4 regions of the Guyparkeria halophila genome follow, and region 3 is predicted to be linked to each of the others. Evidence: predicted binding sites of a transcription regulator. Region 3 holds the regulator's gene; each other region holds the start of a gene.
The links. Region 3 encodes FliA, which starts transcription of late flagellar genes. Its sites were predicted from a motif close to GCTAAAGTTNNNNNNNNNNCNGCCGATA; they were not measured.

Region 1 (2,184 bases), 150 kb from region 3:
CACTGCTCATCTGGGTGATGGCGGTGGCGACCTGCGAGGTCTCTTCACGCTGCTTTTCCGCGCCGCCCTTGGTCTGCTCGGAAACGGCCGACATCTCCTCGGTGGCCGCCGCCAGTTGCGACGAGCTGTTGGAGATGTCCCCCATCATCTCGCGCAGCCGTGTGATCGTGGCACCCAGACGGCGGATCAACTGGCCGGTCTCGTCCTTGGCATCCGAGTGGGGCGTGGTCGTCAGGTCGCCCGCGGCGATACGGTCGGCGATCTCGACGGCCTCGTCGATGGGGCGGACCACCGAGCGGGTGATGAACAGACCGGCGAGGATGGCGATCAGCACGGCGAACAGGCTGCCGAATCCGAGGATGCCCTTCATGAACGCATCGACGCGTTCGAGGCTCGCCTGACGTTCCTCGAGCAACCCGTGCTCGGTGTCGATCATGGCGTGATCGATCTCGCGCATCGCATCCATGTCGGTCTTGGCCTTCGCCATCAGATCCTGGACCCGATCGCGCACGTCGTCGTCGAGATTGCCCGCCTCGCGGCGCAGGTCGATTGCCGGCTGAATGTAATTGTCGATCCAGCTGTTGTAGCGCGTTTCCAGCTCCGTCAGTCGCTCGAGTTGTTGCGGGTTGTCGGCGGTCATCTCCTCGAGGCGGTCATTACGCCGCAGGAATGCCTCACGGCCCTTGTCATAAGGTTCCAGATAACCCGCTTCCCCGGTGATCAGGTAGCCGCGCTGGCCGCTCGCGATATCCACCAGCGCGATCATCTGTTTCTCCAGCTCTTCGATGACCTCGTAGCTGTGCTGGTTGATTGCCTGCGCCTCACGCACCTGGCCATACTGCAGCCACACCGAACCGGCGATGAGCACGATTAACAGGGTCAAGAGGCCGAAGCCAAGACCAAGGCGGGTGCCGATGGGCAGGTTCTTCATCAACGTTCTCCTATTCTGAATCGGGTCACGGGCGCCAGCCAGCGCGCGGAATGTATGGGTATCTCGGCGTATCGGCCGGCCCGAGGAAAGAATGAGCGGTTTCTCATGAATTGATCGTTTCGGGTAGCGTGCAAAAGGGTAGATCACGAACGAGTCTTGCGCTGAGCGGCAAGGCGTTTGCCGCGGTTTCATGCGTTCTGCGCCATGGGTTACAGTCGACCCAGACCGGGATATTCCCCGGGTCGAGGAGTTGCCGATGTTGACCCTGCCGCAAACCGCTCGCGCCGCCCGCGTCGCCCGGGACGAGATGGAGGCGACCTTCAAGGCCGAGATCGCGGCCCTGTCACCGGATGCCTTGCCATTGCAGCAGGGCATGGCCCACGGCAACGTCGCCCAGGGGGATACCCTCTCGGCGATGGTGATCGGCAGCGTGATTGGTCCGGAACGGCTGCGTATTCACGCCGGCCTGTTCTTCACCAGCGTGGTCGCCGGCTGCGCCTGCACCAACGATCCCAGCCCGATGAACGACGAGCCCGAATACGTCGAGGTCGAGTTTGAAATCGACTGTCGTGACGGGGCGACGCAGGTGCGGCTGCTGGACTCCGACGAGTGAACACGTCGTCGACACCAGGCCAGAATGCCGAAGAGTCGGTGCCGGCGGCGGACTCGCCGCCACGAGCGGCCTGGCCTGTGCACCGAATCGGGTTGCTGTTGCTCGCCATCTGGGTGTTGGTAACGGCGGCCCTGGCCTGGTCCAGCCTGCAGGCGATCGAGCGTTACGAGACCCATGCCAACCAACAGGTCGAGCAGCGCACCCGGCTGGTGGCCCTGATGCAATCGACCCTGATCGACAGCGAGTTCGACGCGATCGACCGCGACCTGCGGGTGATTCGCGAACGCCTTGTGAATCGGCTGGACGAGCCCTCGTCACGAATGGCCCGGACGATGGAGTCATCGCTGGATGCCAATGCCCTGGTGCGCGACCTGTGGTGGTTGGACGAGACCGGTGAACGATTGGCCACGCGCCGCCGCGCGGATGATTTGATGATCGATCCGGTCAAGGAACCCTTTTTCCGCCGCCACCGGCAAGCGCCACGTCGGCATGCGGGCGACATGGTATTCCTCACCCGTCCGCTCGACGTAGGCGATGCGCGCCTGATGGCCATGAGCCGTGCGCTTCATGATCGGGCGGGGGCGTTTCGCGGGGTGCTGGTGGCCTATGTCGATCTCAACGCCCTGGCCGCCCTGCTCGA
Region 2 (2,184 bases), 180 kb from region 3:
AGATGAGAAAACACAAGGGCCGCCTCTCCTCGCGGAATGGCGGCCCAAGGCATTGGTCGACCCAGTGAATAGTCAGGACACCTGATTTTTTAGGTAGGCATCGGAGGCACGGTGACGTGACAAACGTGCACCGGCTTCTCCGTCCAATTGATGACGCGTTCTCTCAATGAGAGCAAACAGCCGATCAAAACGCTCAAGCCACTCCGCCTTGAGCGAGACCAGTCGCTGGTCGGCAAGTAACTGCCGGGACTCGGCCTCATTCACGAGCTCAGCAATCCGCCCTTCGGCTCGATCGAGTCCATCGGCCAACTCGTTGAGGGCCTCTTCCTGCGGTTCCGCCTCGACTACCGAGGCGATCCGATCGAGGGAACACCCCAGATCACCCAACTCCTCAAGGCTTCGGACTAACGGGAATGATGCAGTCATGACTCTCAGCTCTCACCCCCAATAGGCAACTGAACCACTGAGGCACACGGTCTGCCCCGAGTCGGCTTTTCAGCTTGCCACAGCCATCCTGGCGACCTCGGGCTGAATGGCATCCCACGCTTCCTTGACCTCCCGGATCAAGGCCGAGACTTCGTCGAAACCGTCGGTGTCGCGTTGAGCACTGGCATCGAGAAGTCGACGCTGGCAGTAATCGTAAAGCTCTTCGAGACGCTCGGCCAACTCGGGGCTTTGCTCGGCATCGAGCCCGTCTTTAAGACCGCCAAGAATATTTATCGCCTTGGTCACGTTGAGCCCCTTTTGCTCGAATTGGCCCGCTAGCATCGCATGCTTCGCCTGGGCGACACGCGTAAGCAGACCTTCGTACAACATGGCGATCAGACCATGCGGCGATGCCGACTCCACCTTGGCCTCAAGGTCGATGGACTGGTATTGCGCGTAAGGGTTCGCTCGCATCGTTGTCTCCTGCAATATCGCTATAGCTGCTTGGTCATTCCGAGCGCGAGAACCATAGTTGCCGTCCTTCGCTCTACCCAAGGTAATCGGCCGCCGGAGCGAGAACTTGAGGGACAATTACACCGAATTGCCTCAAAAGTCAGGAGCCGGAATTGACCCCGATACGGCTTAGATAACTGGCCGAGGACTGCATGCTCTGAACGATGCTGTCCATCGCGGTGAACTGTTTCGTCAGGCTCTCCTGATAGCTCTCCATCCGACGATCCAGTGTCGCCCGCTGATCCTCGATTCGATCGAGCGACCGATTCAAGCTATCCGCCCGGTTGGCAAAAATACCGTCGAAGCTGAGATACGGCTCGAGCAGGTCGTCGACTTGCCGCGACACGCCATCGGCCGGATCGGTGAGGAAGTCCTTCACGGCCTGGCTATCGTTGTTCAACGCATTCTCGGCAATCGATTCATCCAGGGTCATTTTTCCTTCCGAATCAATCTGGATACCCATCTCGGACAGGTTCTGGATCGCCCCTGTGCCGAAATTATCGCCCAGCAACGAACGCAACCCTCGATTGATGCCGTTTGCCGTCGAGTCGCCCTGCAGCACGCCGCCCTGCTCGGCCTCCGCATCATAGGACGTGAGATTCTGGTAGGTACTGTTCCAGGCGTTGTATTTCTCGACAAAACTGTTCAGCGCCTCGAGCACGGGGCCATTGTCACCCTCGACTGCGACTTCGACCTTGGTTCCAGGCTCGGCCTGGTTGAGATCCAGAGTCATCCCCTCGATCACCCCGTCGACCTGGTTCGTCGAACTGGTCACCGACAGGCCATCCACCGTCAACTGGGCATCCTGCGCCGCGGTGAGCTCGGTGAGATTGCCCGAAGCAAGTCGGGACAACCCTGCCGCGTCCGTGTTGTTGCCGTCATCGTCCGTAGCGGTCACCGTGACGGCGTTGGCCGTTCCCGTCTCGCGGGCGGAGAATACCAGGCGGGCTTCAGTCCCACCCGCACCGTCGTCGACGTTCAAGATCGAAGCGCGTACCGAATCGTTTGCCGTGGAGCCATTGATCTTGTCACGGATATCCGCCAACGAATCGCCAGCCGCCACGGCAACGCTGAACGAGCTGCTACTGGTGTCGAAGGTCAGCTGCCCGGAACCGACCGTGGACGTCGAATCGGCAAAACCACTCGATGCCTGTTTCTGCGCTGTCGCCAACTGACCGACTTCGATCTGATATTTGCCCAGCGCCGTTCCCGGCGACGCCGTGGCCGTGAGAATATCTTCGTTGC
Region 3 (2,184 bases):
ATCGCTTTTCGCGGCCGACCACCGGCTGGAAATCCTGTTCGTCTGCTTGAGTCATCCCGCGCCCCTATGATTCGACGCGTTCGAAGATCTTGTCGATCTTCTCCTTGAGCGTGGCCCCGTTGAACGGCTTGACGATATAGCCGTTCACGCCCTCCTGGGCGGCGAGCACGATCTGTTCCCGCTTGGCCTCGGCGGTCACCATGAGCACCGGCAGACTGGCGAGGTTCGGATCGGCACGGACCGCCCGCAGCAGGTCGATGCCGGTCATTCCCGGCATGTTCCAGTCGGTCACGAGGAAATCGAAATTGCCCTGCCTGAGCAGTGGCAGTGCCGTCTGGCCATCATCGGCCTCCTCGAGGTTGGTGAAGCCAAGCTCCTTGAGGAGGTTCTTGATGATCCGGCGCATCGTGGAGAAATCATCCACCACGAGGATCTTCATGTTTCGGTCCATTTTCGCCCCTGGGATCGTTTGTCAGTACCAGGCAGGTTGCCTTGTTCGAACGTGGGTATGAGGGTCTATCGGCGCCGACCGGAAAAGATTGAGCCTTTTCCGCACCCGGCGCCCTATTTCCAGGCGTTCATCGCGGTCTTGAGCCGCATGATCGCCTTGTTGTGAATCTGACAGACGCGCGACTCACTGACGCCGAGCACCGCGCCAATCTCTTTCTGGTTGAGTTCCTCGACATAGTACAGGGACATCACCAGTCTTTCCCGCTCCGGCAACTCATCGATGCAATCGGCCAGGTCGCGCTGGAAATGATCCTCGGCCAGCGCTTCGTCGGGTTGCTGGCTGTTGGGATCGGCAATGTCGAAGGTCTCGTTTTCCGCCTCGCCGCCGTGATCCAGCGAGCCCACATGGACCGAGGAGGAATCACTGATGGCGGCATGGTACTCGTCGAGGGTGATGCCCATGCGCTCGCAGACCTCGGCGTCTCGCGCCTCGCACCCGGTGTCGGCCTCGATGGCGGCCACCGTCTGCGCGATTTCCCGCTGGCGCCGATAGACCGAGCGCGGCGCCCAGTCGTTGCGACGCACCTCGTCGAGCATCGCGCCGCGTATGCGCAAGCCCGCGTAGGTCTCAAACGAGGCCCCCTTGTCGCCATCGAACAGACGGGCGGCATCGAGCAGCCCGACCATGCCCGCCTGAATCAGATCCTCGGCCTGCACATGGGAGGGCAGCCGCCCGAGCAGGTGAAAGGCCACCCGCTTGACGAGGTCCGCGTGCTTGGCCACCAGGGCTTCGGTCGATCCGGCCTGAACGTTCTGATACATGGCGCGTGCATTCATAACAGGTTCTCGGGGTCCAGCTCGGCGTTGTTCACCAGTCGCTCGACGAAAAACTGCAACTGCCCCTGCGGTCCGCGCGGCACCGGCCACTGATTGACCTTGTCCGCCATCGCCGTGAACGCCCGCGTCGACTTCGCGCCGCCGTAGAGCTGCACGACGGTCTTCTGACGCTGCACGGCCCGGCGCAGGTAATCGTCGAACGGCACCGAGCCCATGTGGGTGAGCGTCACATCGAGAAAGCGCTTGGCCGCTACCGAGAGTTTCTCGAACAGACGCCGGCCCTCGGCGGCATCACGCACCATGTTCGCCACCACGTGGAACCGCGTGACGTCGTGTTCGCGCGAGAGCACCTTGATCACGGCGTAGGCGTCGGTGATCGAGGCCGGCTCGTCGCAGACCACCACCACGACCTCGTTGGCCGCCTCGGCGAAGCGCACCACCGAATCGGCGATGCCCGCGGCCGAGTCGACCACCAGGGTGTCGACCGGCCAGCGCATGCCGGAGAAGGCCGAGATCAGCCCGGCGTTCTCGGCGGCCGTCAGGCCGGCCATGCTGGCCACCCCGCTGGCTGCCGGCAGGATGCCGATGCCTTCGGGGCCTTCGAGCATGATCTCGTCAAGCGTGGCCTCGCCGGACAGCACGTGGGACAGATTGCCCCGGGACTGTAGACCAAGCAGCACGTCGACGTTACCCAGCCCCAGGTCGGCATCCATCAGCACCACCCGCTCGCCGCCGCGCGCCAGGGCCACGGACAGGTTCACCGACACGTTGGTCTTGCCCACACCGCCCTTGCCGCTGGTCACGGCAATCACCCGCACCGGGCGATTGGCATTGGCATGGCGCGCGCCGTCGGCCTGGTCGTGGCCGCTAATGGTGGGCTGCATTGTCATCCGGCTT
Region 4 (2,184 bases), 130 kb from region 3:
TCAAGATTACATCCCCATGAGTCATTCCCGCGTCACCGCCAAACCGAAAGACACGCTGACCGGCAAGGCCTTGCTGCGTTCGATAGTGGTTCTGGCCGGCTGGTTGTTGGCACCGGCCTTGGCGCTGGCCGAATCGGGCAACGCCCCTGAGACCGTCCAGATTCAGGTCAGCCAGGCCATGGAGGCATTTCTTGACGCGCAGGGTGGCGGCAACGATCACCTCACGCTCAGAGCCGGGCGCCTCGACCCCCGATTACGCCTGGGGGTTTGCGACCAGGCACTGGAAATTAACGAGGGCCGCCCACTCAACCTCAATCGCGGCCGTCAAACGGTGAAGGTCAGTTGTCATGGCAACTCGCCGTGGCGCATCTACGTCCCGGTCGAACTCACCCGGCGTCAGCACGCGGTGGTTGCCGCCCGCCCGCTGGCCGCCGGTGACGTCCTCGGTCTCGAGGATCTCGATCTGGCCACCGTGGATGCCAACCGCGCCCGCCGTCAGTACTACACCGATCCGGCGGAACTTGTCGGCATGATGGCGACTCAACCCCTACAGTCGGGTCAATTGGTAACCGCACACAACCTGGGGATCAACGCGGTGGTCGAGCGCGGCGACCTCGTCTCCATCCAGGTCGGCCACGGCGGATTCGTGGTCGGCTCAACCGGCGAGGTCCAGGGCCGCGCCGGCGTGGGCCAGCGGGTCAAGGTGAAGAACACCGGCTCCGGCAAGGTAATTGAAGCGGTCGTCATCGACAGTCGCACGGTCGAGGCGATCGGCCGTTAAGCTAGTGACAAAACAGCGACGATGCGTGCCGGTTTCCAAAAGTATTTCAGTCGGCGCTAAAGTTTTACGGCAACCGGCCGATGTTCAAGGGCGACGGGACATTTTGAGTTAACCTAGACGCCTGCCAGCCGGGCCCGTGCCACGGCGCGGACACATTGTCCGAGACAGGAAGGATCAAGCACCATGGCAAACGAAATCAACGGCTTCGGCCCGCGCAATCTGGGCCCGAACTCCTCGCTGGACTCGTCCCGCAGTCGGACCGAGGCCAAGGGCGAGAGCCAACAGGCAACCGGCAGCGCGACGACGGGCATCAAGGAGGATGACGCCGTGACGCTCTCCAGCGGGGCTTCCCAGCTCCAGGAAATGGGCCAGGCGCTGGCCGAGTCCGCCCCATTCGATCAGGCCAAGGTCGATCTCATCAAGGATCTGATCAGCCAGGGCGAGTACCAGATCGACTCCGGCCGCATCGCCGAGAAGCTGCGCCAGTTCGAGACGCTGTAATCTCCTTGACGAGCAGGGCGCGGGCAAAGCCCGGCACAAGACACCCCGGCGGGATGACCCGACCGGGGTGCTTCTATTGGGCGCCAGCAATTCGTATGCTCACGCTGACACCCGGCATTCGTGAACATCAAGCAGGAACGCCAAGCAGGCAACCAACATGACCCAGTTCGATACCAGCGCCCCCGCCGATCAATCCCCCTCGCCCACCGACTGGCTGGCCGGCATGCTCGAGCCGGCACGGGCGCTGCTCGAGGACCATCAGGCGCTCGCCGCCCTGCTGCGACGCCAGGAAACCCCGTCGCTCGACGAGTTCGACGAGGTGTTCCGGCAGATCCGCGAACACAACCAGGCACTGGCCGCGGCCGAGCAGGCTCGACTGGACTGGTTGACGTCCGTGGGTGAGGCCGACACCGAAACGGCACTGGAACGCGAGAACGCATCCGCGCGAGCTACCTGGGATGAACTGAAAAGCACCGCCCGCCGATTCCGTGATCTCTCGGAGACCAACCTGATGGCCCTACGGCGCATCGATCATTTCCTCGGCGAGCGGATCGACTTCTTGATCCAGCGCGACGAGCCGGCCGGCTCGCTCTACACCGCCGGCGGCACCGAGCACAACGCCGGCAGTCGCGGGCGGACGCTGGGCGACGCCTGAGGCCTCAAACCCGCCGTTCAAGCAATACCGAGCGGCTCTCCCCTGCCCGCGTCTCGCGGCTCACGACAAACCCACCCGGAAGCCTGAGGGACTCGAGCGCCGCCCCCTCGACAAACACCCGCGCATCCTCGGCCAGCCAGGGTGCCTCGACCAGGGCATCCAGCGCGCCTTGCAACAAATCGGGTTGACGGAACGGCGGGTCGAGAAAGACCAGATCGATCGGCCCATCCAGCGTCTCGGGCACCGC

Region 1: SR882_RS02705 (methyl-accepting chemotaxis protein) is a predicted target of FliA. The motif match lies at 1,001-1,028, and genes of this name have one in related genera.
Region 2: fliS (flagellar export chaperone FliS) is a predicted target of FliA. The motif match lies at 985-1,012, and genes of this name have one in related genera.
Region 4: flgM (flagellar biosynthesis anti-sigma factor FlgM) is a predicted target of FliA. The motif match lies at 837-864, and genes of this name have one in related genera.

The regions. Positions count from the first base shown of each region.
Region 1 covers NZ_CP140153.1:585,630-587,813, forward strand. The annotation lists gene SR882_RS02705 (methyl-accepting chemotaxis protein) at 1-931, opposite strand, end outside; gene SR882_RS02710 (hypothetical protein) at 1,188-1,544, shown strand; gene SR882_RS02715 (diguanylate cyclase domain-containing protein) at 1,622-2,184, shown strand, end outside.
Region 2 covers NZ_CP140153.1:919,683-921,866, reverse strand. The annotation lists gene SR882_RS04335 (hypothetical protein) at 73-426, opposite strand; gene fliS (flagellar export chaperone FliS) at 496-900, opposite strand; gene fliD (flagellar filament capping protein FliD) at 1,040-2,184, opposite strand, start outside.
Region 3 covers NZ_CP140153.1:734,877-737,060, reverse strand. The annotation lists gene SR882_RS03390 (protein phosphatase CheZ) at 1-55, opposite strand, end outside; gene cheY (chemotaxis response regulator CheY) at 65-451, opposite strand; gene SR882_RS03380 (RNA polymerase sigma factor FliA) at 565-1,287, opposite strand; gene SR882_RS03375 (MinD/ParA family protein) at 1,284-2,171, opposite strand; gene flhF (flagellar biosynthesis protein FlhF) at 2,174-2,184, opposite strand, start outside.
Region 4 covers NZ_CP140153.1:869,754-871,937, reverse strand. The annotation lists gene flgA (flagellar basal body P-ring formation chaperone FlgA) at 17-781, shown strand; gene flgM (flagellar biosynthesis anti-sigma factor FlgM) at 965-1,282, shown strand; gene flgN (flagellar export chaperone FlgN) at 1,440-1,937, shown strand; gene rsmD (16S rRNA (guanine(966)-N(2))-methyltransferase RsmD) at 1,942-2,184, opposite strand, start outside.